One region of the Gottfriedia acidiceleris genome, then DNA from elsewhere that is predicted to be linked to it. Evidence: riboswitches for the same ligand, from Rfam matches in the RefSeq annotation. Region 1 holds a riboswitch; each other region holds the start of a gene.
What was found. A riboswitch is a leader RNA that binds a small molecule or an ion and turns the genes downstream of it on or off. The one in region 1 is predicted to bind thiamine pyrophosphate.

Region 1 (10,299 bases):
ATTAGAGGAGGCTCATATGAATTTATTTCGAAAAAAATCAGTTTCAACCGGATCGCCTAGTTCACTTAAACAAGTTCTAGGAGCGTTTGATCTTACAATGTTAGGAATCGGTGCCATCATCGGTACAGGTATATTCGTTTTAACTGGTGTAGCAGCAGCTGATTACGCTGGTCCAGCACTTATTCTTTCATTTATTATCGCAGGTTTAGCTTGTACATTTGCTGCACTTTGTTACTCTGAATTTGCATCTATGATTCCAGAGGCTGGTAGTGCTTACACTTATAGTTATGTTGCTTTCGGTGAAGTCATTGCTTGGATATTAGGTTGGGATATGGTACTAGAGTATGGACTTGCTTCTTCAGCAGTGGCAAGTGGATGGTCTGGCTATTTCCAAAGTTTATTACATGGTTTTGGAGTAAACCTTCCAACAGCTTTAACAAGTGCATTTGATCCATCTAAACATACTTTTATTGATTTACCGGCAGTAATCATTGTTTTACTTGTAACGTTCATTCTTACTAGAGGTGTTAGAGAATCAGCAAAACTTAACACGATCATGGTAATAGTAAAATTAGCAGTAGTAGCACTTTTCATCGTAGTTGGTGTTTGGTACGTTGAACCGCATAACTGGACTCCATTTATGCCAATGGGATTCCATGGGGTTACAGCTGGTGCTGCAGTAGTAGTATTTGCTTACTTTGGATTTGATGCAGTATCAACTGCAGCTGAGGAAGTTAAAAACCCTCAGCGTAACTTACCAATCGGTATTATCTCTGCTTTAACAATTTGTACAATCTTATATATTGTCGTTTCATTAATTCTTACTGGTATCGTTCCTTTTGATCAATTAGGTGTTAAAGACCCTGTTGCTTTTGCACTAGCATTTATTCACCAAGATTGGGCTGCGGGTTTCATTTCACTTGGCGCAATCATCGGTATTACAACTGTATTAATCGTAATGATGTTTGGACAAACTCGTCTATTCTATGCAATCAGTAAAGATGGTTTATTACCAGGTAAATTATCAAAAGTTAATAAGAAAACTTCAGTTCCTATAACAAGCACTTGGGTAACTGGCGGACTAGTTTCTTTATTCGCTGGCTTAATTCCATTAAACAAATTAGCTGAATTAACAAATATCGGTACTCTATTCGCTTTCTCTGCTGTTTCTCTTGGTATTCTTGTATTAAGAAAAACTCGCCCAGACTTAAAACGTGGATTTAAAACGCCTTGGGTACCAGTAGTACCAGTATTAGCAGTTGTATTCTGTGTATATTTAATGCTACAACTTTCATCATTTACTTGGAAAGGTTTCGTAGTTTGGTTAGTAATCGGTTTAGTAATTTATATCACATACGGATATAAAAATTCTAAACTAAATAGTAAAAATAAGTTTGATAAGGATTCAAATCAAACTGCATAAGTAATGAAATCCCACTATAGTAACCTATAGTGGGATTTTTTTTGTTAGTTACATATTTTGATTAACAATCTAGAATAATTATAGATATCCAAATCAACAAACTTTACAAAAACAGATTTACTTTATGATATGATACGACTTAAGAAAATTTATTTTCGAATGAACAGGAGCTGTTAAAATGTTCCCATTAAAAAATTATTATGAATCATTTATTAAAAAGGATCTTATTGGATTGAAAAGAGAGATCGCATTAAAACGACTAAGTAATTTACTTGCTTGTCAAAAGATTAGTAAAGATACCAAGGAAGTTGTACATATTCGTTATTTTACTTGTACCGAAACACTTCAGCCCACTGACACTTATTTAGGTACAATAGCTGTGAAGTTTCAAAATGGTTATGTAGTTGAAACAGCAATCTCACTTCCTAAGGAAAAATAATTCATTTATTAAAACTTACTTCTAGGTAAAAGCCTAATTACACTATAGACTAGTTTCATAGTTGGCAAAAAAACATACGATACATTATCCACCTCTCCTAATTGTAATTTTTCAATTAGCTGCATGACCCTAAGGGAATTTTCCCTTAAATATCGTATGAAGGAGGTCACATGTATGAGTACTGGACATCACGGACACCATCTTAACGGTTTTGCTTTAATCGTTGTTCTGTTTATCTTATTAATCATTGTTGGAGCAGCTTGCTGGTCTGGACATGACGGATATGGATATGGTCACCACTGGTAATCATTAAAAACTATAAAACTCCTGTTAAATTTTAACAGGGGTTTTTTTTTAATCCATTAAGAAACTAGTGCTTGCTTAGAATGAATTGTAGTGATATGTACTGAACTTTTTAAGTCGAACCATTTTTCTATTCCAAGGTAAGGATCTTAAACTTAACACTAAACTCGATTTAAAGAAAGTAAAATTCCAAAAGCGCTTGTATATACAGTTAAACTTATTAAGTTCATATTACCGGAAAGAATGAAAATTAATATGCATAAATAGACAAAATAAAACAGAAGGAAGAATAAAAAATTTTAAATATATGGCATGTTTTTTAAGATAAATTTTAAATGAATACCCAATCACACCACGGTTAATAATATGTTAGGTTTCTATTTTTAGTTTAGAGGAGGTTATGTATGAATAAGCAACGAGCTCAAGAAATTGCTTCTTCTGCTGTAATGGCTAATGTTACATATAATGGAGTGCCAATTTATATTCAACATGTTGATGAAGCAAATGAAACTGCTAGAATCTATCCGCTAGGTCAACCAGATCGAGAGGAAGATGTTTCAATCAATAGTTTGTCAGAACATTAATTCTTGAATAACAAAAAACAAACCTCTTAGTTTTTGAGGTTTGTTTTCGTATTGTTTCTCCAGATTACCAACATAAGCTTTCAATTAAACTGCATTTAAGGCATTCTTGTATCGTATCTTTTTTCTGGAAATCGTGTACACAGTTTTTTTGAATTGTGCTCAATTCGATCTTTAACTGATTCATATTTCTTTCTAAATACTTTATTTCTTTTATGATTTCTTCTACCCTATTCATATAAGGCTCACACCCTTATTGATAGATTTCTCCGCCTTGTTTTCTAAATTCAAGTGCTTTTTCTTTCATGCCTTCTTCGATGATTGAATCATTCTGAAGTTCTTCTTGTTTAACTAAATCTCGAATATCTTGAGAGATTCTCATACTACAGAATTTTGGACCACACATTGAACAAAAATGTGCTGTTTTAGCTCCTTCAGCAGGTAATGTTTCGTCGTGATATTCAATTGCTCTTTCAGGATCTAGGGAAAGGTTAAACTGATCACGCCATCTAAATTCAAATCTTGCTTTTGAAAGTGCGTCATCTCTTTTTTGTGCACCAGGGTGTCCTTTTGCTAAGTCAGCTGCATGTGCTGCTATTTTGTATGTAATAACACCTACTCTTACATCTTCCTTATTTGGAAGGCCTAAATGCTCTTTCGGAGTTACATAACAAAGCATTGCAGTACCAAACCAACCAATCATTGCTGCACCGATCGCTGATGTAATGTGATCGTAGCCAGGCGCGATATCAGTCGTTAACGGTCCTAATGTATAAAACGGTGCTTCCTGACAAATTTCTAATTGTTTATCCATATTTTCTTTAATTAAGTGCATCGGTACATGTCCCGGTCCTTCAATCATAACTTGAACATCGTGTTTCCATGCAATTTTCGTTAACTCACCTAGTGTTTCTAACTCAGAAAACTGTGCTTCGTCATTTGCATCGGCGATTGAGCCTGGTCTCAGTCCATCTCCTAAAGAGAATGTTACGTCATAACGCTTCATAATTTCACAAATTTCTTCAAAATGAGTATATAAAAAATTCTCTTTATGATGAGCTAAACACCACTGAGCCATAATAGACCCTCCACGAGATACAATTCCAGTCACTCGTTTTGCAGTTAATGGGATATAGCGTAATAACACACCCGCGTGAATCGTAAAATAGTCTACCCCTTGTTCAGCTTGCTCAATTAGAGTATCTCTAAACACTTCCCAGCTTAAATCTTCAGCAATTCCATTGACCTTTTCAAGCGCCTGATAAATCGGAACTGTCCCTACTGGTACCGGTGAGTTTCGGATAATCCATTCACGTGTTGTATGAATATTCTTCCCGGTTGAAAGATCCATCATCGTATCTGCTCCCCAACGAGTAGCCCATGTCATTTTTTCTACTTCTTCTTCAATTGAGGACGTGACGGCTGAATTACCTATATTGGCGTTTATTTTCACATGAAAATTACGTCCGATGATCATTGGCTCACTTTCAGGGTGATTAATATTCGATGGAATGACAGCCCTTCCTTTTGCAACTTCATCACGAACAAATTCAGCTGAAACATTCTCTCGAATCGCAATAAATTCCATTTCAGGTGTTATAATCCCTTTACGAGCATAATGCATTTGAGTAATATTTCCATTATCCTTTGCACGTAACGGTTTTCTTTTTAACCCTTTAAACACCTCAACATTATGTTGATCTGACTCTTTTCTATATCCATTATCTTCAGGCTTTATTTCACGCCCTTCATACTCTTCAACATCATTTCGTTCGATTACCCAGTTTTGTCTAATCGCCTTAAGTCCCATTCGAATATCAACTGAGCTAGCTGAATCTGTGTAAGGTCCGCTAGTGTCGTAAACTCTTACTGGAGCATTCTCTTCTTCGCCAAAAGTGCCAGTTGTTGGACTTAATTGAATCTCACGCATTGGCACCTTAATGTCAGGTCTAGACCCTTCAACATACACCTTCTTACTCCCTGAAAAACTAGACATGATGGAAAAATTCATTTCATTTACAGAATTGTTCATTTGATTTCATTCCCCTTTTTAATTAGTTTAAAAAGGACGAAATCCAATTCATTTAAAGCATGAAAAAAAGCCGAAATCTTATTTTTAAGACCCGGCTAAGTGTTAGCAAAACTACATTAACAATTATGAAATCATTAATGAGAAATTTCTAACTTCCCCACGCTGGTATGAACCAGATCAGGTCCTGAGGGTTAAGAAACTTATTCGCGTTTCTCTCTCAGCCCAACTAATTGGACACCCCTAGTCAATCTATTAAATTGTTCAAACTAAATATAAACCCACAAATTTAAAATGTAAATGTTTTTATTCCCCTAAATTTTTACAGAAATTCCAAATTAAAAAAATTATTGGTTTTTTTATCCCCTAAAAATACTTGATTTCACTATATCTCAAGCCCAATTTCTAGTAAATAATTAGACTAGTAAAAATAAATTTAGTATTGAATATTATTTTTTATATGCTATGCTAAGATTAATTTTCATACATATTCATCACTAGGGGATCCCTTGATAAGGGCTGAGAATAAAGTAGTTACTTTTAAACCCTCAAAACCTGAACAGGCTAGTACCTGCGTAGGAAAGTGGCGCATTTTATACTTTTTCACGTGCGATGTAACCACTTTCTTTTTTTAGGAAAGTGGTTTTTTTGTTGAAAAAATTTTCATAGTGAAAGAGGCTGGGAAAATGGAACTTATTGCAATTACAGATGATCAGCACTCAGTCGAAGTACTTGCTACAAAAATAATTCAAATAATCGATGCTGTCGACTATGTACATATTCGCGAAAAATCGAAAACGGCAATCGAGCTACTATCACTTTTAAATCTACTAAAAATAAACAAAGTAGATATGAAAAAAATTGTTTTAAATGATCGATTAGATATAGCTATTTTCTCTAACCTATCAAATATTCACTTGCCAGGACATGGTCTACCACTTGTTGATGTAAAAGAATATTTTCCTAATTTACGAGTAGGAAAGTCAGTTCACTCACTTACTGAAGCAATACAGGCAGAAAATGATAAAGCTGACTATATTATGTATGGTCATTGTTTTGAAACAGAGTGTAAAAATGGATTAACACCTAATGGAATTGAACTAATTCCAGAAATGAAAAAAACGTTAACTATACCAATCTATGCAGTCGGGGGAATATTACCTGAACATATCCACGTTCTAAAAGAGAACAAAATTGATGGTATAGCTGTAATGTCTGGCATATTTTCTGCCCGAAATCCCCTAGAAGCTGCGCTGCAATATTTTGAAAGGTGCAAATTCGCTTATGAACAAGAAATTTGATGTTGTAGTAATTGGTGGTGGAATAATAGGTTGTTCCATTTCTTATTATCTAGCAAAAGAAAACATTCATGTCGCAGTTCTTGAAGGACAGCAGGTTGGTCAGAAAACAACTAAGGCAGCTGCTGGAATGCTTGGCGCGCATTCCGAATGGGATCATTCCGAGTCATTTTTTTCTTTTGCTAGAAACAGTCAATTAACTTATTTTCACCTTCAGGAAGAATTAAAAGAATTATGTGGAATTGATATTGAACTTAAAAAAGGTGGCATTTTCAAACTAGCTTATACAGATTTAGAAAAAAAACAATTAACTCCCCTACTCACTCAAACTTCATCACTTTGGTCTAACCAGGAGGAGCTAAAAAAACAGATACCTGGCATCCATCCAAACATAATTGGAGCAGCTTATATTGAAGACGACGTGAATGTGTTGCCTGTTTCTGTCTGTAACGCGTTTTGCAAAGCTGCTCAAATTTTAGGTGCATCTATTTTTGAATATACACATGTATTTCAGATTCAAAAAATTGATTCACATTATTTAGTTAAAACAACAAATGGCGATTTTGAAGCAAAAACCATTGTAGTTGCAAGTGGCGTTTGGAGTAATTCATTGTTTGGACAGCTTGGATTACATCACGAAATTATTCCCGTTAAAGGTGAATGCATCTCAGTCAAAAGTGAAAAAGTTGCATTAAAGCATACTCTCTTCCATGAACAAAATTATATTGTTCCAAGGAATGACGGCCGCCTTGTTATCGGAGCTACGATGATTGATAACGAATGGAATGAGAACCCTAGCTTAAAAGGGATTGAGTCATTAATAAAAAGCGCTAAAAAAATGCTTCCCGAAATTGAAGACATGAAAATTGATTCATTTTGGGCAGGATTACGACCGCGAACTCTCGACTATAACCCTTTTATTGGAACTCATCCAGAAGAAGATCAAATCTTATTTGCGACCGGCCATTTTCGAAATGGGATATTGCTTGCACCAGCAACTGGAAAATTAATTCGAGATTTGATCCTTAAACGGGAAGTCGATCGTAACTGGATTGAAGCATTTAAAATCAATCGTTAATTTTAAGCCTTTGGAGGTGTAAGCAGTTGGAAATAAGGTTAAACGGAAAGAATATCGATATTTCGAGCAAAAACTATACAATTCAGGATCTGCTTAATGAATATCAATTAGAAAATCGAATTGTTATTGTCGAAGTTAATAAAGAAATTATTTACAAGGAACAGTATTCGATAACTCATCTCTCTAACGGAGATTCTGTAGAATTAATACATTTTGTAGGTGGTGGCTAATCATGTTAAAAGTAGGAAATCATACGTTTCATTCAAGATTATTATTAGGAACAGGAAAATACCCTTCATTTGAAGTCCAGAAAGAAGCTGTTGAAGTATCGGAAGCCGATATCCTAACTTTTGCTGTTAGAAGAATGAATATTTTTGAGGAATCTCAGCCAAATTTTCTTGAACAATTAGATCTAACGAAATATAAATTATTGCCGAATACAGCTGGTGCAAAAACTGCTGAAGAGGCAGTTAGAATAGCAAGATTGGCAAAAGCGTCAGGCTTGTGCGATATGATCAAGGTAGAAGTAATTGGGTGTGATAAATCATTATTACCCGATCCAATTGAAACATTGAAGGCATCAGAAATGTTATTAAACGAAGGCTTTATTGTATTACCTTATATTTCCGATGATGTTGTGCTAGCAAGAAGACTAGAAGAACTTGGTGTACATGCGATTATGCCAGGTGCATCTCCAATCGGTTCCGGAAAAGGAATTATTAATCCATTAAATCTTAAATTCATCATTGAGCAAACGAATGTACCTGTTATAGTAGATGCCGGAATCGGGTCACCAAAGGATGCAGCTTTTGCAATGGAGCTAGGTGCTGATGGAGTTCTTTTAAATACTGCGGTTTCTAATGCGAAAGATCCTGTAAAAATGGCAGTTGCAATGAAGCTTGCTATTGAAGCAGGAAGGCTTGGTTATGAGGCTGGAAGAATTGAAGAAAAAAATTATGGTGTAGCTAGTAGCCCAATCACAGGGTTGGTGAATTCTTGACAAACCGTTATGCAAAACAAGAATTATTTTTAGGAAGAGATCGTCAATTAAACTTACAAAAAGCCAGTGCTATTATTATTGGTGTTGGTGCACTAGGCTCATCAATAGCAGAAATGCTTGTAAGAGCAGGCATTGGAAATATAACAATTGTTGATCGTGATTACGTTGAATGGACTAATTTACAAAGGCAATCTCTTTATACTGAAGAAGATGCTAGAAATAAACTACCTAAAGTAATTGCAGCTAAAAATCGACTTCAACAAATTAATAGTGAAGTATTGATTACTAGTTTAATAAAAGATATTACTAGTCTTAATATTGAAGAGTTGATTAAAGGTCAAACAATCATACTAGATGCAACAGATAATTTTGAAACTAGAATGGTTGTGAATGATGCAGCAATTAAGCATGGGATTCCTTTTATTTTTGGTGCGTGTGTTGGAAGCTATGGCCTCTCGTTTCCAATTATTCCAGGAAAAACTCCTTGTCTTAACTGTTTATTAAATCATATACCAACTTTAAATATGACTTGCGATACAGTAGGAGTAATTAGTCCAATTGTGCAAATGATTGCTGCCTACCAAGTAACCTATGCCATGCAATATCTTACTAATTATGAACTTTTACCAATCTTACAATCGATTGATGTTTGGAAGCATGAAAAGTCTGAGATAAACATCGAGAAATTAAAAAATAAAAATTGTTTAACATGTGGCTCTATAAGAAGTTACCCATTTTTAAAAGATGATGACCATATGAAGTCATATGTTTTATGTGGAAGAGATGCAGTCCAACTAAGAGTATCATCTTCTAAAACCCCAACACTAACTAACCTGTCTGAAAGATTACAAGGGTTAGTAAATGATTTGATTGTAAATCCTTATTTATTGTCATGTACTTATGAAGATCATCGCATTGTTTTATTTAAAGACGGTCGAGCGATCATTCACGGTACAAAGGAACCATCTGTTGCTAAGGAACTCTATCACAAAGTTTTAGGTTGAATGACTTTTTTACAACAATATTTTAACAGAGTTTTAGTCGTTGGAACATTCGTTTCAATTGCATGGGCACATGAAACTAAATACTTATCACTTAACGATGCTAGTAAGACTGATGGTTTAAAAAAACCAAATAGTCATCCAGCAGATATTAAGCCGAATATCTTATAAAACAATTAATATGTAAATATATAACTTTAAGAAAATATAAAAAAGCAGGAAAACAAAGGGTTTCCTGCTTTTTATCTGTTTAATTTATGGCACATCTACAACAAATGGTACTATAAACACATCTCCATTTTGTTTAAACTGTCCCCATATTTTATATAATCCTTTTTTAGGAAAACTAGTCATAAACTCTGCGTCAGGTCCACTTGACTTTTCATTCATTGGATGGACATGTAAGTAAGTATTCGTATCACCACTAATCGCAACAACATGACCAATAGCACCCAAATAAGGCTGTAAATCAGTAATACCTTTTTTGGTTTTAGCATCCTTAATCGTAAATGTCATTTTAACTTCATTCTTTGTCGTCAATTTATCAAATTTTAAAGTAACCTCCTTTCCATCAATTACTTTTGTTAATACTCTATCTGGTATTAGTGAAACTGGTTTAGCTTGCTCACCTGACACTTGTACTAGTTTTGTTTTTACATTTTTATCAGAGCCCTCAGGTATAAAATCTGCAAATAATTTATATTCACCACCACTTGGAAAATCCGGTGTGACTGTAAATAACCCCTTACCTTTGTATACTGGGTGCAAATGGTCAAAATATGATAAATCCTTACTTACAACAATTAAATGCATTAATTTTTCGTGCTCGAACTCAAATTTATTTACTGTTTTCCCCATCAAATCATTAACTTGAATGTTTAGATTTACTTTCTTACCACTTTCAGGATTACTGTTAAACGTAAATTGTACCTTTGTTGAATCCTTTTCTTCTTTTGTTTCATGATTCATACTTTCATGATTCATACTTTCATGAGTAGAAGCTGTATGGGACATATTTCCACATCCACTTAAACCAATAACTGTAACAAAACTAAGTAACAACAATAAGTATTTCATCTAATTCTCTCCCCAGTCTCGCATTTTTTCCAAATAAAAAGCGAACCATTAGTTCGCCTTTTATTTTTTT
Region 2 (10,299 bases), 1.8 Mb from region 1:
TTTTATCTGTTGGAATAGATTCCTTTTGGTCTTTTGAAACGATGAATTGGCTTGTGTTAATTCTAGCTCTAATTACGATTGCAATTTTGGCTTATAAAAATGAAGATGAAAAGCAATTTATCTTATTAAGTAGTTCTTTATTAATTACGGTTATATTAATTGCTTTTATAACACAAATTGTTCAAATACTCGCAGTAGATCAATCCGACAATATAATTCGATTATTAATTAATATCAGTTGGATCTTGCTTTCCATATTAGCCATGATACTTGGTAACATTAAGAAGTTCAAAGTTTGGACATATACTGGGATAGGTTTATTATTATTGACGCTAGGAAAACTTGTATTAATCGATTTACCAAATATTACATTGATGGTTAGAGCCGGTTTATTTATACTGCTTGGACTGATTGGATTAGTCATTTCTAGAATATTTTTTAAGGGAAGCAGTAGTCAAAAAAACTATAAAATTTAGTATACAGGAGTCAGGTAATGATAATCACTGAAACTAAAAATTTACTATTAATGACTTTTACAGCAGAAGCGATGCTTTCTGTTTTAAGTGGAAATAAAGAGTTAGAATTTGAAAATCAATTTTATAGTTTCGCTCAAGGGTGGCCAATTCTCGTATATAAAAATCTTTTCCCTTATAAAATCTCTCGTTTTCAAACGCATCCTACTGAAGAAAAATATGAAGGAATTATTATTCATAAAAAAGATCGAGTAATTATTGGGGACATGGGATTTAAAGGTGGTCCTGATGAAACTGGGATAATGGAGATAGGGTATAGTATTGCACCTAGTTATCAAGGTAAAGGATATGCAACTGAAATGGGTAGCGCTTTTTGTGAGTGGGGATTAAAGCAAAATCATGTTACAAGAATATCCGCTATTTGTTCTATTTATAATCATGCCTCTATTAGAGTTTTAGAGAAAATTGGCATGATAAAAGTAAAAGAAGAAATTGAAAAGTATTATTGGATGTTAGACAAAAAATAAATTTGTGATTTGCATTGATTAGAATGATTAATTTTTCTAGAAGAAGGTGGGCTTATTCTTACAACAAGAAATGCATCTATCATCTTTATGGTCATAACTAAACGTGATTTTGGTCGATTCTTTTTGTACGATCTTATGATAAGTGGCTTAGTATATGGCACTCTAAAAAAATACTACTCAAGTGACCTAATCGCAATTTTTGGTAGCTTTACAATACCGACAGTTTTAAAAAGAGTGGCTGTATTATTAGAACAGAAATAAGAAGAGATGTGTACTTAATGGGGCAACCCATTAAGTGGAACATTATAGATGTTAAAATTCATATTTTAATAATGATTTTAAATGTTTAAGTGTTTCAACAATTTTAATATACCAATAAACTCTAGTAAATTTTTTTTAATAAACATCACTAAACTCCTTTTACGAAAATATGGAAATTTATTGGCAAGAGTTTTTTTCAACAATGTGAAAAGGATGCTCTAAATTGAGCATCCTTTTTAATATTAATCATGATGTACAGGGCTTTTAGGTTCAGTGTCTAAATTCATTGCTGGTCCGAAGAATTCGTAGTGAATTTGTGTATCTTTAATGCCTAATTCTTTTAAGCTAGTTATAATTGCTTTTAAAAACGGTACTGGTCCACATACGTAATAATCTGCATTATCTGATTTAACATTGCTATTTAACCATTCTGCATCAATATAACCTTGCTTTTTAAAGTTGTTATTTTGAAGATCTTCCTCAGAAGGATTTTCATAAACAAATGATAAATTGTAATTTGTTAAGAGCTCTTTTAATTGGTTTAGTTCGTTTTCAAATGCTTGTAATTTACCGTTTCTTGAAGCGCTTATGAAGCTGACTTGACGAGTTGGTTGATTACTTGCAATTGACTTAGCCATACTGATTAATGGTGTAATTCCAACACCACCACTTAAGAAAACAACATCTGAATCAATTTCAGTATTTATAGTAAATTCACCTGCTGGAGCAGTAATTTCCAATGTATCACCAACATTTACTTGATTGTGTAGGTAGTTTGAGAATTTACCAAGTGGTTTATTTTCTTCAGCTTCTCTTTTTACTGAAATTCTAAAATAATTTTTACCTGGTGCATCAGATAAACTATATTGTCTGTTTGATAAATATTCTTCACCAGGAATTTGTGAGCGAACAGTAATATATTGACCAGGTAAGAAAGTAGGAACTGAAGAACCATCTTTAGGAACTAAGTAGAATGAAGTAATTACATCGCTTTCATTAACTTTTTCAATGACTTTAAACTCTTTAAATTCAGACCATCCACCTTCTTGTGAAGATGCTTCCTCATACATTTCTTTTTCGATATCGATAAATACTTGTGCAATAACTCCATATGCTTCCGCCCAAGCACCTAGTATTTCATCAGTTGCAGCATCACCAAGTACTTCTTTAATTGCCCCTAGTAAATGTTGCCCTACGATTGGATAGTGCTCTGGTTTTACTTGAAGACTGCGGTGTTTTTGCGCAATTTGTTTTACAACAGGAATAATTGTTGCTAGTTTATCAATGTTCTGTGCAGCAGCTAAAACAGTATTTGCAAGAGCAGTTTGTTGTCTACCTTGTTGTTGATTTGTGTGATTAAATACATTTAATAGTTCAGGATGATTAGTAAATAAATTTTTATAGAATACTTTAGTGATTTCTGTACCCTTTACTTCTAAGACTGGAACTGTTGACTTAATAATATCAATTGTTTTTTGAGATAGCATGATAAATCCCCCTAATCATGTTTTAAAGTAGTATTTTAAATACATCTTTATCTTAGACCTAGAATTTATTTAAAGCAATATGTAGAATACATCTTTTGTGGATTTTTTCGTAAAAATACATTAAAGTTTAAAAAAAGTTCACAATTATGCTATGATTAATCTTAAATAAAACAGTGAGGACAAGTTATGCGTTTAACAACTTATTCGGATTACTCTCTTCGTGTACTAATATTTCTTAGCTCTGAGCCTAGTGAAAAATTAGTTAATATTAAAGACATCGCTGAAGCTTATGATATTTCTAAAAATCATTTAATGAAAATAATTTATAATTTAGGAAAGATGGGTTACATCGAAACAATCCGTGGCAGAAACGGTGGAATCCGATTAGCTAAATTGCCATCAGAAATAAATATCGGTGAAATAATTCGCAAAACTGAAGAAGACTTTAATATTGTGGAATGTTTTGAACACGGTAATACTTGTGTTATTACACCTGTTTGTTCTTTAAAACATATATTTAATAATGCATTGGAACAATTTTTACAAGTTTTAGATCAATATACATTAGATGATATTGTAAAGAACAATGCGATGCTTAAAGATTATTTTTCAAATAATACAAAAGAATAAATAGTATGAAATAGAAGAGCGTTCGTAATTTAAAATGACAAAAACCAACAAAGGTTTACTTTGTTGGTTTCTTCATTTAATGCGGTCTATTGACCTTTATAGTTTAATATACTTTACGTTTTCCATTGGTTCTTGGAATAAGGATGAAGCTATTTTACTAAAAATGGTTGGATCCCCAGTTGTAAAAAATTCATGTGAAGTGATATCAGAGTTAGATAATAAATTTTGTTGATCTAGAATTGCACTTACTTCTAAAGCTGTTTCATCACCAGAGCTAATAAGATGAATTGATGGTCCCATCACTTTTTGGATGATTGGACCGAGTAATGGGTAATGCGTGCACCCTAGTATGAGTGTATCAATATTTGAATTAATAAGAGGTGCAAGAGTGTGTTTAACAATCTCAAATATTTCAGGTTTATTGTAGTCCCCATTTTCAACAATTCCAGCAAACTCTGGGCATGCCAAACCTTCAATGATAACTTTGTCATTAATCCGCTTTAGTGCAGAATGATATGCTTTACTATTAATAGTAGCATTCGTTCCTATGACACCGATTTGGTCATTTTGTGTTAATTTTATTGCTGCTCTAGCACCTGGGCGGACAACTCCAATGACTGGAATTTGAAGTTTTTCTCGCATTTCATTTAAGACTACTGAGGTTGCTGTATTACAGGCGATGACTAACATTTTTATATCTTTTTCCAATAGAAAATTAGTCATTTCCCAAGTGAATTCCCTGATTTCGGTATATGGTCTTGATCCGTATGGACATCTTGCAGTATCGCCTAAGTATAAAATGTCCTCTTTAGGTAATTGTCTTATAATTTGTTTGGCAACTGTTAAGCCCCCAACACCTGAGTCAATGACTCCGATTGGCTTATTCAAAAAATCCCCTCATTTTACTTAATAATTTGTTGATGTAGTATATTCTTTATTCATTTAAGATTTTACTATAATAAATGATATTTTTGTTTATTATTCTCTTTTTAAAACTGTTGAAATTTCATAGTTCAGTGCGCCTATTAACAGAGTATTAAAACATTTAAACATAAGTTGAAAATAATTCGTAAATTTAATCATTATCTGTTATATTAATGAGGAAAAGTTTATATATGAGAAAAATGTGGAGGAGCCAGTGTTGCTGGCTGAGATAGCGTCCTTAAGATGTTGACTCTTAGAACCTGATCTGGGTGATGCCAGCGTAGGGAACAGTATCTCTTTTTAGATATGTTTTTTACAGCGCATTTACGTCCGGGTTAGTATCCGGACGTTTTCTTTTTGTATAAACCAAAAACAAAAAGGAGTTATAGATAATGAAAAAACTAGTAGTATTTTTAGTAGCTATTTGTTTAATGTTAACCGGGTGTGGTCAAAACAAAACTGCTACTACTAAAAAGACAAAGCAATTAAAAAAGGTGACTGTCGTACTAGACTGGACGCCAAATACAAATCATACTGGGCTATTTGTTGCTAAGGAAAAAGGTTACTTTAAGGAACAAGGACTTGATGTAGATATAATCAGCCCGGGAGAAACAGGTGCAGACCAATTGGTGGCATCAGGTAAAGCAGACTTTGGTGTTTCTTATCAAGAGTCAATTACACAGGCAAGAGTTCAAAATGTACCGATTGTATCAATTGCAGCAATTATTCAACATAATACTTCTGGGTTTGCATCACCGGTGAATAAAGAAATTAAGTCTCCAAAAGATTTCGTTGGAAAAACATATGGTGGATGGGGTTCGCCAGTTGAAAAGGCTATTTTAAAATCACTTATGTCAGAAGAAAATGCTAATGTTAATAAGTTAAATATCGTTAATATGGGTGATGCTGATTTCTTTACAGCAGTTAAAAGAGATATCGATTTTGCATGGATTTATCAAGGATGGACAGGGATTGAAGCAGAGCTACGTGGAGAAAAATTAAACATGATTTATTTAACTGATTATAGTAAAAAGCTAGATTACTATACTCCAGTTTTAGCTACGAATGAAAAAATGATTAGTAAAAACCCTAAAATAGTAAAAGCGTTTGTGGCTGCTGCATCAAAAGGATATAATTTTGCGATTGATAACCCAAAAGAAGCTGCATCGATTTTAATAAAGGATAATCCAGATTTAGATAAAAAATTAGTGGAAAAAAGCCAAGAATGGTTAGCATCTAAATATAAAGATGATGCAGACCGTTGGGGTGAGCAAAAGTTATCGGTTTGGAAAAACTATGCTGATTTCTTAGCTGAAAATAAATTATTAGAAGGAAACTTTAAGCCAAAAGAAGCATTTACGAATGATTTCTTACCAGCGAAATAAGGAGGGGCAAAAATGCAAACTACTTTAATGAGTGTCCAAATTATACCGAAAACAAATAATATTGAGGATGTTATTCCAGCAGTTGATGAAGCAATTAAAATTATTGATGAATCAGGTGTAAAATATCAAGTTCAACCATTGGAAACAACTATGGAAGGTGACTTGAATCAATTATTAATGGTTGTTCAAAAAATGAATGAAAGAATGATTGAAATAGGTTGCCACAATGTAATTACTCAAATGAAAATACTTTATCAACCACAAGGTATTACGATGGATGTGTTAACGGAGAAGTACCGTTAATGAAATTTAAAAATATAAAAGGATGGCAACCAACCGTTGTCATCCTGCTTTTTTTAATTTGCTGGCAGCTAAGTATTAAAATTTGGAAAATTGAATCTTGGTTATTACCAGGACCAATCGCAATCTTTAAAGAAGGAATGAAATCAACTAATTCACTACTTCCTCATATTTCTTCTACAATTCAATTAACGATTATTGGTTTGTTAATTGGTAGTTTATTAGGATTTTTAATCGCATTTTTATTGCATTTAATTCCAGGTGTTAGGGAAGCTTTTTACCCATTATTAATTCTTTCGCAAAATGTACCAATTATCGTATTGGCACCGCTTTTAATTATTTGGTTTGGATTTGGTGTCTTACCTAAATTAATCATTATTTCTCTTGTTTGTTTTTTCCCTGTTACAGTTTCAGCGTTGGATGGTTTCCGACAAACACCAAGTGAACTATTAAATTATATGAAAATGGCGGGAGCATCCAAATCACAAATTTTTTGGAAAGTTGAATTACCTTTTTCTCTACCTTCCATTTTTTCTGGCTTAAAGATTTCAGCGACTTATAGTGTTATGGGAGCAGTTATTTCTGAATGGCTAGGAGCGAAATCTGGAATTGGAGTCTATATGACTTTAGCTTCATCTTCATTTAGAACAGATCGAGTATTTGTTTCAATCTTTATCATTATGTTTTTAAGTATGCTTTTCTTCTTCCTAATAGTTGTAATTGAACGTTTTACTGTTAAATGGAAAGTTAAAGGGGGGAAACGGAAATGACATTACAAGTGGAACAATTATCAAAGAGTTATAGCGGTCATCAAATATTAGAAAATATATCCCTTTATGTAAACGAGGGTGAATTTGTATCGATTCTAGGTCCATCTGGTAGTGGGAAAAGTACGTTGTTCCATCTTATTGGTGGTTTAGTAAAACCAGATTCTGGAGAAGTAAAGTTAAATGGTTCGATTATAAATGGAGAACTTGGTCATGTTAGTTTTATGCCTCAGGATCATTCATTACTTCCTTGGAGAACCATATTAAAAAATATTGTTTTATCACAAGAATTAAAACATAAACCTGATGAAAAATTGGCAAGAGACTGGCTTAAAAGAACAGGTTTAGAAAACTATGAGAATGCTTACCCTAATGAATTATCTGGTGGTATGAAACAAAGAGTTTCATTTTTAAGGTCTCTACTAGCACCGCAGTCGTTCATGTGTATGGATGAGCCTTTTTCAGCTTTAGATGAATTCACTAGACTTGAAATGCAGCAATGGCTTTTATCAATTTGGGAGGAGCAACGACGATCCATTTTATTAGTAACGCATAATATTGATGAAGCGTTGTTACTGTCTGATCGAATATATATTTTTTCTGACAAACCCGCCAAAATCAAAGAAGAAATCATTGTGCCATTTCCAAGACCACGTAAAAAAGAATTATTATTAAGTGATGAATTTACGGAATATAAAAGAAAAATCTACTTGGCTTTAGAGAAGGAGTAATATGATGAAAATGATAGATGCTCATATTCATTTAGATTCTTATGATACTAGTCAAAGAGAAGAAATATTAATTAATTTAGAAAGTTACGAAATCGAGGCGCTCATTTCGGTCTCGATGGATTTAAAATCTAGTAAGAAAAATTTAGAGTTAAAAAATAAAAATAATAGTGTATATCCAGCATTCGGATTTCATCCTGAACAACAAATCCCTTCTGATGAAGAGGCTGATAAATTAATTGAATGGATTAAGAAGCATCAGGATGAAATGATCGCAATCGGAGAAGTTGGATTACCATATTATAAGAATTTAGAAGAACAGATTGATTACGTACCTTATATTCAATTACTAGAAAAATTTATCTCGCTTGCAAAAGAGTTAAATAAACCGATCATATTACATGCAGTTTATGAGGACGCCGAAACCGTATGTAATCTATTAGAAAAGTATTTTATTAAAAAAGCCCATTTTCATTGGTTTAAAGGGGACGAACTTACAATAAATCGGATGATGAAAAATGAGTATTTTATCTCGATTACACCAGATGTATTATATGAATATGAGATTCAAGACTTAGTAAAAAAGTATCCTTTAGAATTAATGATGATAGAAACAGATGGTCCTTGGCCATTTGAAGGGCCTTTTGAGAATGAGTGGACACAACCTAAATTTATGCATCAAACAGTTGCAAAGATAGCTGAGTTAAAAGACATGGATCTATCAAGTGTATATAAAACTTTATATGAAAATACTAAGAAGTTTTATAGCATATAAATAAGAAAATCGTTTTCCAACAGGAAACGATTTTTTTATTTTAATTTTAGATAGGTAAAAAGAGCTAAAATAAAATCCCCCTATAGCAGAGCATCTATCCTAATTTAAAGATAGGCTATTTATCTACTATAAGTAGGATATAAAGTAAAAATTTCAATTTAGATAATCAGATTCTTTACAAGCAAGAAAATAGAGAAGTCTAAAACTTAAGTTTAAATGTAAATACCAAAACCGGCATGTCAATTAGAATGCCGGCAGTATGTTGGTTTGTAGAAGTGTTTCTACAAATGAACTACAGTTCAAGCTCTCCCATACGAAGAAGCTCAATAACTGCTTGTGATCGCCCCTTAACCCCAAGCTTCTGCATTGCATTTGAAATATGATTTCTCACAGTTTTTTCACTTATAAAAAGTTCTTCAGCAATTTCTCTTGTAGTCTTATCTTGAACAAGAAGCTCGAAGACTTCTTTTTCACGCTTTGTGAGTGTGTGCTTTGTTTGATAGTCTCTATCCTTCAACTGTGCTAACCCTCCTTGCTTGACCGAGCTGTTCTTCGGATGGGTATTCATTTAGTCTTTTTATCATATGAACGATAAGTCTTTTAGGTGAATATTTCCAGTAAATTTAGAGCTAGATTTAAATTATTTATTTTTTTCTATTTAGCTTGTTCTAAAAATTGTACAGGCTCGTATAAATAGTAAAAAAGCGTGGGGGGAGTATGGTGATGAAAAAAAGATTGTTAGTAACAGCGGCAGCGGTATGTGGAATTGCAACAATGAGTGGATGTAGTTTACTTCCAACGAAATCTTCAACTGACATTGATCCACCTAAAACTGTAGTTTATAAAAGTGATCAACCTTCAAAAGAAGTGGCAAAGAAAGAGGAAACTGTAAAAAGGGAATTATATTTAATTGACCGTAACGGGTATGTTGTACCGCAAACATTCCAATTACCTAAGTCTACTAGTTTGGCTAAACAAGCGTTAGAGTACTTAGTAAAAGATGGTCCTGTTACAGATGAATTACCGAATGGTTTCCAAGCAGTTTTACCTCCGAATACTGAAGTTTTAGGTGTTCAAACTCAAAAGGATGGTACGATTATTGCTGATTTTTCTCCAGAATTTAAGCAATACCGCGCTGAAGATGAATTAAAAGTGTTTCAAGCTGTAACTTGGACGTTAACTCAATTTGATAATGTTACAAAGGTAAAAATTCGAGTAAACGGAAAAGAGCTTGCATCGATGCCAGTAAATAAAGCGCAGATTGGTGATGGGTTAACAAGAGATGATGGAATTAACTTTGATAAAGGTGACATTGTAGATATCATGAACTCCAGACCTGTTACGCTATATTATGTTTCTCAAGGGGAAATGGGAGACACTTATTATGTACCTGTAACGACTAGGATTTCGAATGCAGAGAAAGATTCATATTCAGCAATCGTAAAGGAACTTGTAAAAGGTCCATCTGAATATTCAAATTTAGTATCCGATTTTGGGACTGATACGAAACTAGTTAGTCAACCTGTTTTCAAAGGCGGTAAGCTAGTACTTAATTTTAACGATGGTATCTATGGGAATATTGCAAAAAATATGATCAATAATGATGTATTACAGCCACTTGTACTTTCTTTAACTGAGCAAAAAGGTGTCAAGTCCATTGAAATTCAAATCAATGGTAAATTAACTGCGCTAGACCAACAAGGCAAGCCTTTAAGCCAACCTGTTTCAAGACCTAAGGATGTTAATACGAAAAAATTGTAAGCCGCTAGTTAGGAAAAAACAATAAATGCCTTTTAATAAAATGGTTTAATTAGTAACCTTGTACAAAAATTGTAATGATTTTTGTACAAGGTTTTTAATTTTATCTTTAAATTACACTTAATAAGTAGAAATGAAATCACATTTTTGTCTATACTAGTATTTGGAAGATTTTGTAGGAGGAACAATCATGACAAGAACAGATGGAAGATTAAATAATGAACTTAGACCTATTGAGATTATTACTCACTATACAAAGCATGCAGAAGGTTCAGTGCTGATCA
Region 3 (10,299 bases), 1.2 Mb from region 1:
CCGTATACGTGGATCTACGATGCTTAGAATAATATCTGAGATTAATGTCCCGAAAAGTGTTGCAAGACATGTCATTAAAACAAGCGCATTTACAACGGTAAAATCACGTAACATAACGGATTTGACGAACAGTTGCCCAATTCCTGGATAGCCAAAAATTGATTCTAAAAATACTGAACCAGCTATTAACCCAGTAATCTCATAACCTAAAAATGCAGCGATTGGTAAAAATGAATTTCGTAAAATATGTTTAGAATAGACCTTTGATTCAGGAACACCTTTTGATCTAGCTGTTCTAACAAAATCTTTTACTTTTGTATCAATAATTTCACTGCGTAAATATTGAGAAATTCCAACAGTTGAAATAAGTGCACCTGATAAAGTTGGTAAAACAAGATGATCTAATTTGCTTACGTAATAAGCAAAAGTTCCGTCAGCAATCTGAGGGTCTACGCTACCACCCGTAGGAAAAAGATCAAAATAAAATCCAAAAACAAACAACATAACAATTCCAAAAATAAATAAAGGGGTAGCAAAACCTAAATAGTTATAACCGGTTATCAGCTTATCCGCCCACGTGTCGCTATACCGCCCACTTATAATACCAAGTGGAATTGCCAGTAAATAAGTCACAATAAGCACGCAAAGGGCAAGTAATACAGTATTTCCAATACGGTCACCAATTACATCAACTACATTGATTTTGTGTGTATAGGAAACACCAAAATCTCCTTTTGCAACATTTTTAATCCAATGATAATACTGGACATAAGCAGGATCATTTAAACCCATTTCTTCACGAATTTTTTCAATTTCTTGTGGATTAGCTTTTGGGTTAATTGATCGTCCAGTTAGAGCATCACCAGGCATTGCTTTAGCTAGTGCAAAGATTAGTATACTCAAGATCACAAGCTGAGGAATCATGATGAGTATACGGCGAATGACAAATTTTAACATATTCGTTACTCCTTTCTAAGGTAATGCTACTCGATGAGTATCTGAGATTGCTTTTAAATCAAAAGGTCGGCCATTTGCATCAAAGTAAGAAGAAGCATTTTGTTGATATTCTTGTCTAACTGCTTGTCTTTCTTTAATTTTTTCATCTCGAACTTCTGGACGAATATCTGGAATTGCTGCAATTAAGCGTTTAGTGTATATATGTTGTGGGTTGTTTAAAATATCTTCAGTAGTGCCTTCTTCAACAAGTCTCCCTCTATACATAACACCAATTCGGTCACATAAATGGCGAATAACGCCTAAGTCATGTCCGATAAATAAATAAGTTAGTTTGAATTCTTCTTGTAAATCTTGTAAGAAATTAAGTACTTGTGCTTGTACTGAAACATCCAAAGCAGAAACAGGCTCATCTGCAACGATTAACTTAGGTTGTAAAGTTAAAGCTCTAGCAATTCCAATTCGTTGACGTTGCCCACCAGAAAATTCATGTGGATACTTATATAGTGATTCTGGAGATAATCCAACTTTATCAAGGTAGTAAAGTACCCTTTCACGTTCTTCTTCAGCAGTTAAAGTTTCAAAATTTCTTAGCGGTTCTGCAACTAAATCAATAATTCTCTTTTTAGGATTTAAAGAAGAGTATGGGTCTTGAAATATCATTTGAATCTCTTGGCGAAATGCTCGCATTTGCTTTTTATTTATTGTTATTAAGTCCTTGTCTAAAAACTTAATACTTCCATTAGTAGCCTGTGTCAATTGAAGTATTGCCTTACCTGCAGTAGATTTTCCACTACCTGATTCTCCAATAAGGCCATATGTTTCGCCTTCGTTTAGTTCAAATGAAATTCCATCAACAGCTCGAACATAATCTACAACTGTTCGAAAAATACCACCACGAATAGGGTAATGTACTTTTAAGTTATCAACCTTTAGTAGAGACATTTACGATCGGTGCTCCTTTCTCGTTCTTGAAATGGAAATGCTTATAACAAGAACAACGTACATAATGATTTGGTGTAACTTCGTGTAAGGTAGGTTGATTTTCATGAGCGTAATTTTGAATCCAAGGAATACGGTGGCTGAATCGGCAGCCTGTTCTAGGTAACTTGTCTAGTGGTGGTACTGTACCTTCAATAATATGAAGTCTTTGATTTTTAGAATGAGTAGTAGGAATAGAGTTTAATAGAGAGCGCGTATATGGGTGTAATGGATTATTTAGTATTTCTTCTACTGAACCAGTTTCAATAATTTGTCCAGCATACATAACAGCAACACGGTCTGCTACTTCTGCAACAACACTTAAGTCATGCGTAATTAAAATGATGCCTAGCTTCGTTTGCTTTTGTATTTCTTTTAGTAAGTCTAAAATTTGAGCTTGTATCGTTACATCTAACGCAGTAGTTGGCTCGTCTGCAATAATGAACGAAGGGTTACATGCAATGGCAATTGAAATCATAGCACGTTGTCTCATACCACCAGATAATTCATGCGGGTACTGTTTATAAGTAACCTCTGGCTTTGGAATTCCAACTTGAGTTAGTAACTCTAATGCACGTTCCTTTTTTTGTGAGCGTGAAAGATCAGTATGGAAATCTAAATTTTCTTCAATTTGTTTACCAATCGTCATTAACGGATTTAAAGCAGTAAGAGGTTCTTGGAAAATCATTCCGATTTCCTTTCCTCGAATTTTATTCAATTTACTATCATTTAGCGTTAGTAAATTTGTACCCTTGTAAGAGATTGATCCATTCATTTTTGTACGATTATTTGAATGTAGTCCTAGGATTGAGAGGGCTAGTGCACTTTTACCGCAGCCTGATTCACCCACAATTGCAAGAACTTCATTTTCATGGACAGTCAGTGATACATCATCTACAGCAGGATAGTATTGGTTATTTATACGAAACGATGTCGTTAAATGTTCGATTTCCAAAAGAGGTTTTGACATTTCGTGTCTCCTTTCGAGATTTTATGAGTGAAAATATTGCTATATTTAGAATTTTCATAAGTATAATATTATTACGCGAATGTTTCAATATGAAAACATTTTCTGTAATATATAGTCCTTTTTGACTAAATTTCATGCAAAAATCGGCTTAACTAGTAAATTAATAGGAAAAAAATGTAATTATGATTCAATTGAAAGGTTGATAGACTAGATAAAATAGGGGAGAGTAAGAAAATACAAAATGAAAACGTTTCCAAAATGGTTGTTAGAATAGATAAAAAGATGTGTTTGAAAATAAAGGAGAATAAAAGAGGTTTTTGTCGGAAATTGAAATAATTTAGTAGAAAATATAAGTTGGATGAGCAATTTGTAGTTTGAAATTCCTAGTTCAAATTACCTGTTTTCACATAGGAAAATAAGAAATACATTAAAAAATATAAGTCTACTAAACCCAATTTTAGATAAATTAGGAAAGAAAAAAGCAGTGTAACGATAAAAGGATGATTAATCCGTTTTATTGTACACTGCTTTTTTAATTTAATCTTAAGTTTTAACTCAATTTAAGTAGGCTGTTAACATCCATACATGTTTTGCAAGTTGTTCTCTAATGGCTAATAGTAAATCATGAGTAACTGAATCATTTTCAGACTCTGCAATTTCCATACCATCTTTTAATTCTTCAATTAAATAATTATAGTCTTTCGTAATGTCCAGGACCATTTCATCAGAAGTAATATTCTTATTTGCTTCTTTAAGGCTTGAAGTATCAAGATACTCTCTCATTGTAGCTAGTGGTTTTCCACCAATTATTAACACTCGCTCTGCTAGCTCATCAATATGTAAACTTGCCTCATTGTAAAATTCCTCAAATTTAGTGTGTAGAGTGAAAAAATTTGAACCTTTTACATACCAATGATAGTTATGTAACTTTACAAATAGAATATTCCAGTCTGCTATTTGCTTATTTAGCACATCAACAGTCGTTTTTGAGATGGATGATGTATCCATTAAAACCCCTCCTCCAAATGATGTAAAAGATTAAAAACCATATAAACCATCTTAACTGATATTGAGTAAAAATAGTCATGGTAATATTTGATAGCTAAGACAACAATTAGTAAAATTAACGTTAAATTGTAAATAGCTTTATATTGATATAAAAAAATGTAATGTTTGGATGGAGATAAGACTCTTACTTACATAAAAAAATCATGAGTAAGTAAAAAAGCAAAAAGATGAATAAAGCATACTCATAAAAGGATCATAAGTAATTAAAAAACATATAGACGAAAACACCTTACTCAAAACAGGCTTATATGTAAGGAAAAAACCAAAAAACCTCATCTAACTTGATGAGGTTTTTTAGCTAGGAATGAACGCTCTCTTCGGGAAGGGAGGGCTTAGGGTCAATTCTTAAAGCATCATCTACATTAAATGCATTTTTTAATACTAAGAAAAATGCACCAATCATACCTAAAAGAATAATAAAGAAAAAGAAAAAGATGATTACATCATAGACCAATATAAAACCCCCTTCGAAACTTTTCTGTATTCATATATATGATTGAAGAAAAGGACAGATAACCAAAATTCACAAAGTGTTCAAAATTTAAATGCATATTTAAAATGTGGATAAAGTATTTTTACTATTTGGTTGGATGGATTTAACTAAATGCAAGTGACATCACAATTAGTAGAAGTTACACCTAAAATATTAAGAAGAACTACCAAGACATAATACAAGTTAAAACTCAACTATATTACCGTTGACATAGGTAAAAAATGTCGTTGAACCACCGAAGATAAACATGTAACATTTTTCACATAATTAACTGTAAGTTCAGCAAAGAATCAAAGTTGGAGGTTTTGATGTGATTTTAAAAAATAAAAGACAGCTAATTCGACTCAATTTGTGTATCGCAAATAAAGCAATCGATAAAGAAACTAAATAACAGTAACCTAATCTGCATGAAATTTTTTAGTCGATATCAAAAAAAGGAGCTATCTATGAATGTACTAAAAAAATTTATTATTATTTTATTTCTTATTAATATTAATAATTTTCATGCAAGTGCAGCTAAGATGAATTTTGCCGTATCGCCTGTTATTCCAACTAATCAAATTGATCAGAGCAAAACTTATTTTGATTTGAGAATGAAACCAGACCAAAAGCAAATCTTAAAAGTTCAAATAAAAAATGATACTGATAAAAATATAGTTGTTGAAACAAAAGCTAATTCAGCGATTACAAATAGTAGTGGAATTGCGGATTACAGTATTTCAAATTCCAAAATAGACGATACGTTAGAAATTCCTTTCACTAATATAGCTAAGGTTAAAAAAGAGACGAAAATTCCAGCAAAAAGTGAAGCAACAGTAGAGATTACGATTGAGATGCCAAAGCAGCGATTCGATGGTGTTATATTGGGTGGACTCCATTTTAGTGAGAAAGAAGACGAGGGACAAGCTAAAAAAGAAGATGGAAGCATTCAAATAAAAAATAAATATGCTTATATTATTGGTGTTTTATTAAGAGAAACCGATAAAGCAATCAAGCCAGATTTAAAATTAAATGAAGTAAAACCATCACTAATCAATGCACGAAATGTAGTTACAGCTAACTTACAAAATACAGAGCCAGCCATGTTAAAAAATTTGATTGTAGAAGCGAAAGTATTTACGGAACAAGGGGAAAGAATTTTGCATGAAACAAAAAAAGAAAATCTAAGAATGGCACCTAATTCAAACTTTGATTATGTAATTGACTGGGGTGACCGAGCATTTGAATCAGGTAAGTACCGTCTAGAAATGAAAGCCACAGATGGAGAGCAATCTTGGAAATGGACAAGAAAATTTACGATTAAGGATAGATCAGCTGAAGAATTTAAGACTTCAGATCTGGAAAAGGATAGAAAAATGCGGTACTTCATTAGCGGTATTTTATTACTATTACTCGTCATACTGATGTTTATTAGACGTTTAAAAAAATAGAAAAAGAGAGAAGAAAAATTATTATTTTGGAACGGAGAAACATAATGGTAAAAAAAAGAAAGCTACTTTTTAAAGCGACTGTTTTAGCTTCCATTTTTGTCTTCATGACCAGTGGGACGCAACCGAGACTACTTGGATTAAAGGGACTACTTAAACCTACTATTACAGAAGCAGCAACATTTCCAAACTTGATCCAAAACCCTACATTTAATTTTGAAAGTCAAACAACTACTTTTCCAAATTGGTCATTTCTAGCGTATTTAAATAAAAATCAAAGTCAAGGGCCTTATAGCTCCAATTTAGAGGCTCAAGGTGACGGCTGGTATAAGGTTTTTGGTGAAGTCAATCCAAAAAGTTATGTTAAACCTGTTCCTGGGGGTGGAATTTTATTAAAAGTATTAAACACTGTAGATTCCCAAGAGTATATGAGTATGAGGCAAACGATTAACACAATTCCAGGCAAAACCTATATCTTAAAGTTTCCTTTTAAACTTATTGAAAATAAGAATACTCATCCTAGGTATTCTTGGTTTTTAACTGATACAGCAAGTGGTACCACGACAGATAGAGAATGGAGAGTCTACACAAGTCCTCAAAACGTAACGACTACTTTCACTGCGGTCGGAACTAAAGTACATCTTAGCATTGCTTTTGAAGACGGTGTAAAAGATGCTATTGATGGTAGTGGATTTCAAATCTTTCAGGTTGATCATGTTTCTGTTACAGTACTAGATACTGAGGCACCAAAAATAACGGATGCAGCTATTACCATACCAAAAGATTACAAAAGTGGTGAATCATGGACCAATAAAAACACGACAATTCACTTTACAGCAACTGACGATCATGGTGTCGATCCAACATCGTACGAAGTTTCAACAGATAATGGTGAAACATGGAGTAAAGCCGGTTTAAGTAATGCCACCTCATCAGGCGTTGATTATACAGTTTCAACCCAAGGTACGACAAATATTCTAATTAGAGCAAAAGATGATTCTGGCAACCAAAGTAATCCAGTAACCGATCCTGGAGCTAAATTTACAGTCAAAATTGATAAAGAACTACCGATTACCAACTATGCTGACGGGCAATTATATAATAAAAATACAGCAACAAACATTACATTCAGTGATGCACTCAGTGGTATTGATACTGCTAAATTAAATGGGGCAACTATTTCTTCTGGAACAATAAACCCAGCAGATGGTGAACACACATTAGATATCACTGATAGAGCAGGTAATCAAACAATTCTACACTTTACAGTAGACAAAACTATTTTACCGCCAGTTGTAAATCCGATTACAGATATTAGTGCAAGTATAACGGGCACAACAGAGGCGAATAGTACTGTGAAAATAGCATTACCTGACCAATCATTTTTAACGACAAAAGCCGGAGCAGATGGTTCATATTCGGTATCCGTAACGCCGTGGACGTTGTATGCGGGGGATGTAGTGAGTGTAACTGCAACAGATGTCGCAGGTAATACTAGTACAAATACAAATGTAACGGTAACAGCAGAAACAAAAAATCCAGTCAATCCAACGAACCCAACAAGTCCAGTCGAACCAGTTAACCCGATTGATCCAGATAATCCTCATGAACCGGGAACAAAGAGTTCATTAAGTATTGACTATGTGTCAAATTTTCACTTTGGGGAACATGAAATTTCTGGTAGTAATGAAGTTTATACTGCTCAATTAGATCAAGTAAAACAAACTTCAGATGGCTCGGTCATTCAAGTACCAAATTTTATTCAAGTAACAGACCATCGTAGAACAAATACAGGGTGGAAATTATCTGTGCAACAAAGTGAGCAATTTAAAAGTGAAAATAATGAGTTAACTGGTGCCGTATTAAAATTAAATAATCCTATTTTAAACTCAACTACCGAAGAGCAGTATAAACCAGTAGCCACTACAGTAACATTGGTTCCAGGTGGAGGTGCACAGGATGTAGCCTTTGCAGATGAGGGTAAGGGACTCGGTACGTGGACAATCGCATATGGTCTGAATTCATCAAGTGTAACTCTTTTCGTGCCAGGAGCAGCTTATAAAGAAGTAGGAGCTAAATATAAGACGACTTTAACGTGGACATTAGCAGATACGCCACTCTAAAATCAGGAAATAATTAGTTGTAAAAGGGAAGGTGAATCCCCCATTGAGTAGATCAAAAAAATCGATGGAGGATTCAGTTTTTTCTAATTAAATTGTGTAAACTTGAAGGAAGTTTCGATCCTTATGCTGCTTGATTTCGATTCTTTTTAACATGAACAAGAGCTGGTGCAGAAGAAAGTAAAATGATTAATAGAACTGCACTAATAATAAAAGAAGGAACCATATACCATGCATTATATACTAATGAATAAAGAGAAACTGGTGTACCTTTTGGAGCGTATGAACCGTAGAATACAATCCCAGCTATAAAGTGACAGATAAATCGAGCTAATGAACCGATAAAAGTTCCTAAAATTATATAGGCTGCTGCACTTTTTTTATTGCCATATGCTAAACTATTTTTTATTTGTTTATATACAAGACCAGCCAATCCGAGACTTGTAAATGCTGCAATATAGTCTAAAAATACTTGGATTGGATGAACAAAGTATAGCTTTGTAACGATTTGTAGTGCTGCTAATAATAGTCCAGTAATTAATCCTTGTTTTAATCCCCAACGAAAAGCAATTAGAAAAACTGGAATCATTGATAATGATACAGAGCCACCTTGAGGTGCAGTAAACAATGGTAAGAAATCAAAAATGATTGCTAGTGCTGCACACATCGCTATTTCTGTCATTAATTGAATCTTTGATGTCTTCATATATCTTTTCCCCCTTTATCTAGTGGACAACTTATGTAGTGAAACACTTTGTAAGTAATGATGCTTTGAGCGAATAGTCGCAAACATTTAGTAATGTCTAGGTCCAGCGCTTGCCCTTTGTGGTGTCGGGGCAAAAGCGAGCCACTTCCACATTTCAAACTAGGGAGATTTAAGTAGGAATAAATAAAAAAAGCAATACTGGGTAGCATGATGATCCCGGTGTTGCTTTTTCATCGTGCCACATCCCTACGTTAGTACTAACTAACAGGTTCAGAGGGTAAGAATAGCTAATCTATTCACTCTCAGCCAAATGGCTCCCCTTGTGGTTTAAGCTTACATTTAGTTGTCTTTACTAAATATAGTCAAGGTCTTTTAAAAATACAATTAATTTATCTTAAAAATTAAAAAAATTTGGCCATTGTTAATGGAATCTTTGTAAGAATCGCGAAAAACATTAACTGAGTTAACTTTTTAGATAGACATTAAAATTATTTTTAAAAAATGAGTGTAATCATAGCTATTATGTAAAAAATAAGCATGATAACTTTTATCTTATTTATACTGGTCATAAATTATTCACAGTGGCTTGCTTTTCATTTTAAAATTTACCGTGTAGAATGAATACGAAAGAAACAGCTAAATTTTGGCAGAAAGTGTAAATAATTTGAAGGAGACATAAAGATGATTCAAGTATTATTTGTCTGTTTAGGTAACATTTGTCGATCGCCAATGGCTGAGGCTGTTTTTCGTCATTTAGTGACAGAAAAAGGGTTAGATAAACAATTTATGATAGACTCAGCTGGTACTGGAGATTGGCATTTAGGTCACCCTCCACATAAGGGAACACAAGGTTTATTGAGTGAAAAAGGTATTAATTGTGAAGGTATGAAAGCTCGAAAAGTGACAGATAATGACTTTAAATATTTTAGTTATATTGTTGCTATGGATGCACAGAATAAAGAGGATTTAATGAATTTAGCAAGAAATAATTGTATAGGAGAGATTTCACTACTTTCAGATTATGTTCCAGCATCAATGTGGAAGGAAGTGCCTGATCCATATTATACGGGTAATTTTAATGAAGTATATGACGTCATTACAGAAGGATGCTCTCATTTACTTCAGCATATTTTAAAGCAACACCAATTAACAGTTTAGAGGAGGATGTAGAATGTCAAAACGTAACAAAGCTTTACGCAATATTCTAGTCGGAGTCGCAATTGGTGCAGGGGTTACTCTACTTAACAAGGAAAATCGTGAGAAAATCTCACGTAAAGGAAGAAGCGTAACAAATAAATTAAATCAAATTAAAGAAGATCCAGAAATCGTAAAAGGTGCTGTTCGAAATCAGTTGAGAGTAGTACAAAGCTCAGTTGAGAAATTAGAAGGCAATGTACAGCTTGTAAAAGATAAATGGATCGAAATTAAAGATTCAACATTAAATAAGTTTGATAAAGGCTCTTCTAAAGTATCAGAAAAAGCAGTTGAAGCTGTAGAAGCGAAAATTGAAGATTCAATCGATTTAGAAGAAGGCAAATCGCAAATTTCAGCAACTTCACTAGAAGTAAATCATGAAAATG

Region 2: it holds a riboswitch for thiamine pyrophosphate, as region 1 does, so the genes downstream of both, MY490_RS05000 (ABC transporter substrate-binding protein) here and MY490_RS18560 (thiamine phosphate synthase) in region 1, are expected to answer to the same signal.
Region 3: it holds a riboswitch for thiamine pyrophosphate, as region 1 does, so the genes downstream of both, thiT (energy-coupled thiamine transporter ThiT) here and MY490_RS18560 (thiamine phosphate synthase) in region 1, are expected to answer to the same signal.

Annotation. Positions count from the first base shown of each region.
Region 1 is NZ_CP096034.1:3,920,654-3,930,952, forward strand. It holds gene MY490_RS18535 (branched-chain amino acid transporter BcaP) at 17-1,423, shown strand; gene MY490_RS18540 (hypothetical protein) at 1,602-1,862, shown strand; gene MY490_RS18545 (YjcZ family sporulation protein) at 2,037-2,168, shown strand; gene MY490_RS18550 (small acid-soluble spore protein H) at 2,570-2,749, shown strand; gene thiC (phosphomethylpyrimidine synthase ThiC) at 3,000-4,778, opposite strand; TPP riboswitch at 4,916-5,030, opposite strand; TPP riboswitch at 5,265-5,374, shown strand; gene MY490_RS18560 (thiamine phosphate synthase) at 5,462-6,076, shown strand; gene thiO (glycine oxidase ThiO) at 6,060-7,151, shown strand; gene thiS (sulfur carrier protein ThiS) at 7,178-7,381, shown strand; gene MY490_RS18575 (thiazole synthase) at 7,384-8,151, shown strand; gene MY490_RS18580 (ThiF family adenylyltransferase) at 8,148-9,155, shown strand; gene MY490_RS18585 (hypothetical protein) at 9,156-9,323, shown strand; gene MY490_RS18590 (hypothetical protein) at 9,408-10,229, opposite strand.
Region 2 is NZ_CP096034.1:1,056,703-1,067,001, forward strand. It holds gene MY490_RS04975 (DUF2339 domain-containing protein) at 1-476, shown strand, start outside; gene MY490_RS04980 (GNAT family N-acetyltransferase) at 494-1,000, shown strand; gene hmpA (NO-inducible flavohemoprotein) at 1,504-2,748, opposite strand; gene MY490_RS04990 (RrF2 family transcriptional regulator) at 2,935-3,378, shown strand; gene racE (glutamate racemase) at 3,475-4,266, opposite strand; TPP riboswitch at 4,497-4,606, shown strand; gene MY490_RS05000 (ABC transporter substrate-binding protein) at 4,695-5,687, shown strand; gene MY490_RS05005 (thiamine-binding protein) at 5,700-5,990, shown strand; gene MY490_RS05010 (ABC transporter permease) at 5,990-6,757, shown strand; gene MY490_RS05015 (ABC transporter ATP-binding protein) at 6,754-7,485, shown strand; gene MY490_RS05020 (TatD family hydrolase) at 7,487-8,257, shown strand; gene MY490_RS05025 (helix-turn-helix domain-containing protein) at 8,550-8,774, opposite strand; gene MY490_RS05030 (GerMN domain-containing protein) at 8,975-10,018, shown strand; gene rph (ribonuclease PH) at 10,206-10,299, shown strand, end outside.
Region 3 is NZ_CP096034.1:461,524-471,822, forward strand. It holds gene opp4B (oligopeptide ABC transporter permease) at 1-957, opposite strand, end outside; gene MY490_RS02210 (ABC transporter ATP-binding protein) at 973-1,899, opposite strand; gene MY490_RS02215 (ABC transporter ATP-binding protein) at 1,880-2,905, opposite strand; gene MY490_RS02220 (Dps family protein) at 3,461-3,898, opposite strand; gene MY490_RS02225 (hypothetical protein) at 4,272-4,427, opposite strand; gene MY490_RS02230 (WxLIP family cell surface protein) at 4,913-5,896, shown strand; gene MY490_RS02235 (WxL domain-containing protein) at 5,941-8,016, shown strand; gene thiT (energy-coupled thiamine transporter ThiT) at 8,138-8,719, opposite strand; TPP riboswitch at 8,946-9,050, opposite strand; gene MY490_RS02245 (low molecular weight protein-tyrosine-phosphatase) at 9,401-9,877, shown strand; gene MY490_RS02250 (hypothetical protein) at 9,891-10,299, shown strand, end outside.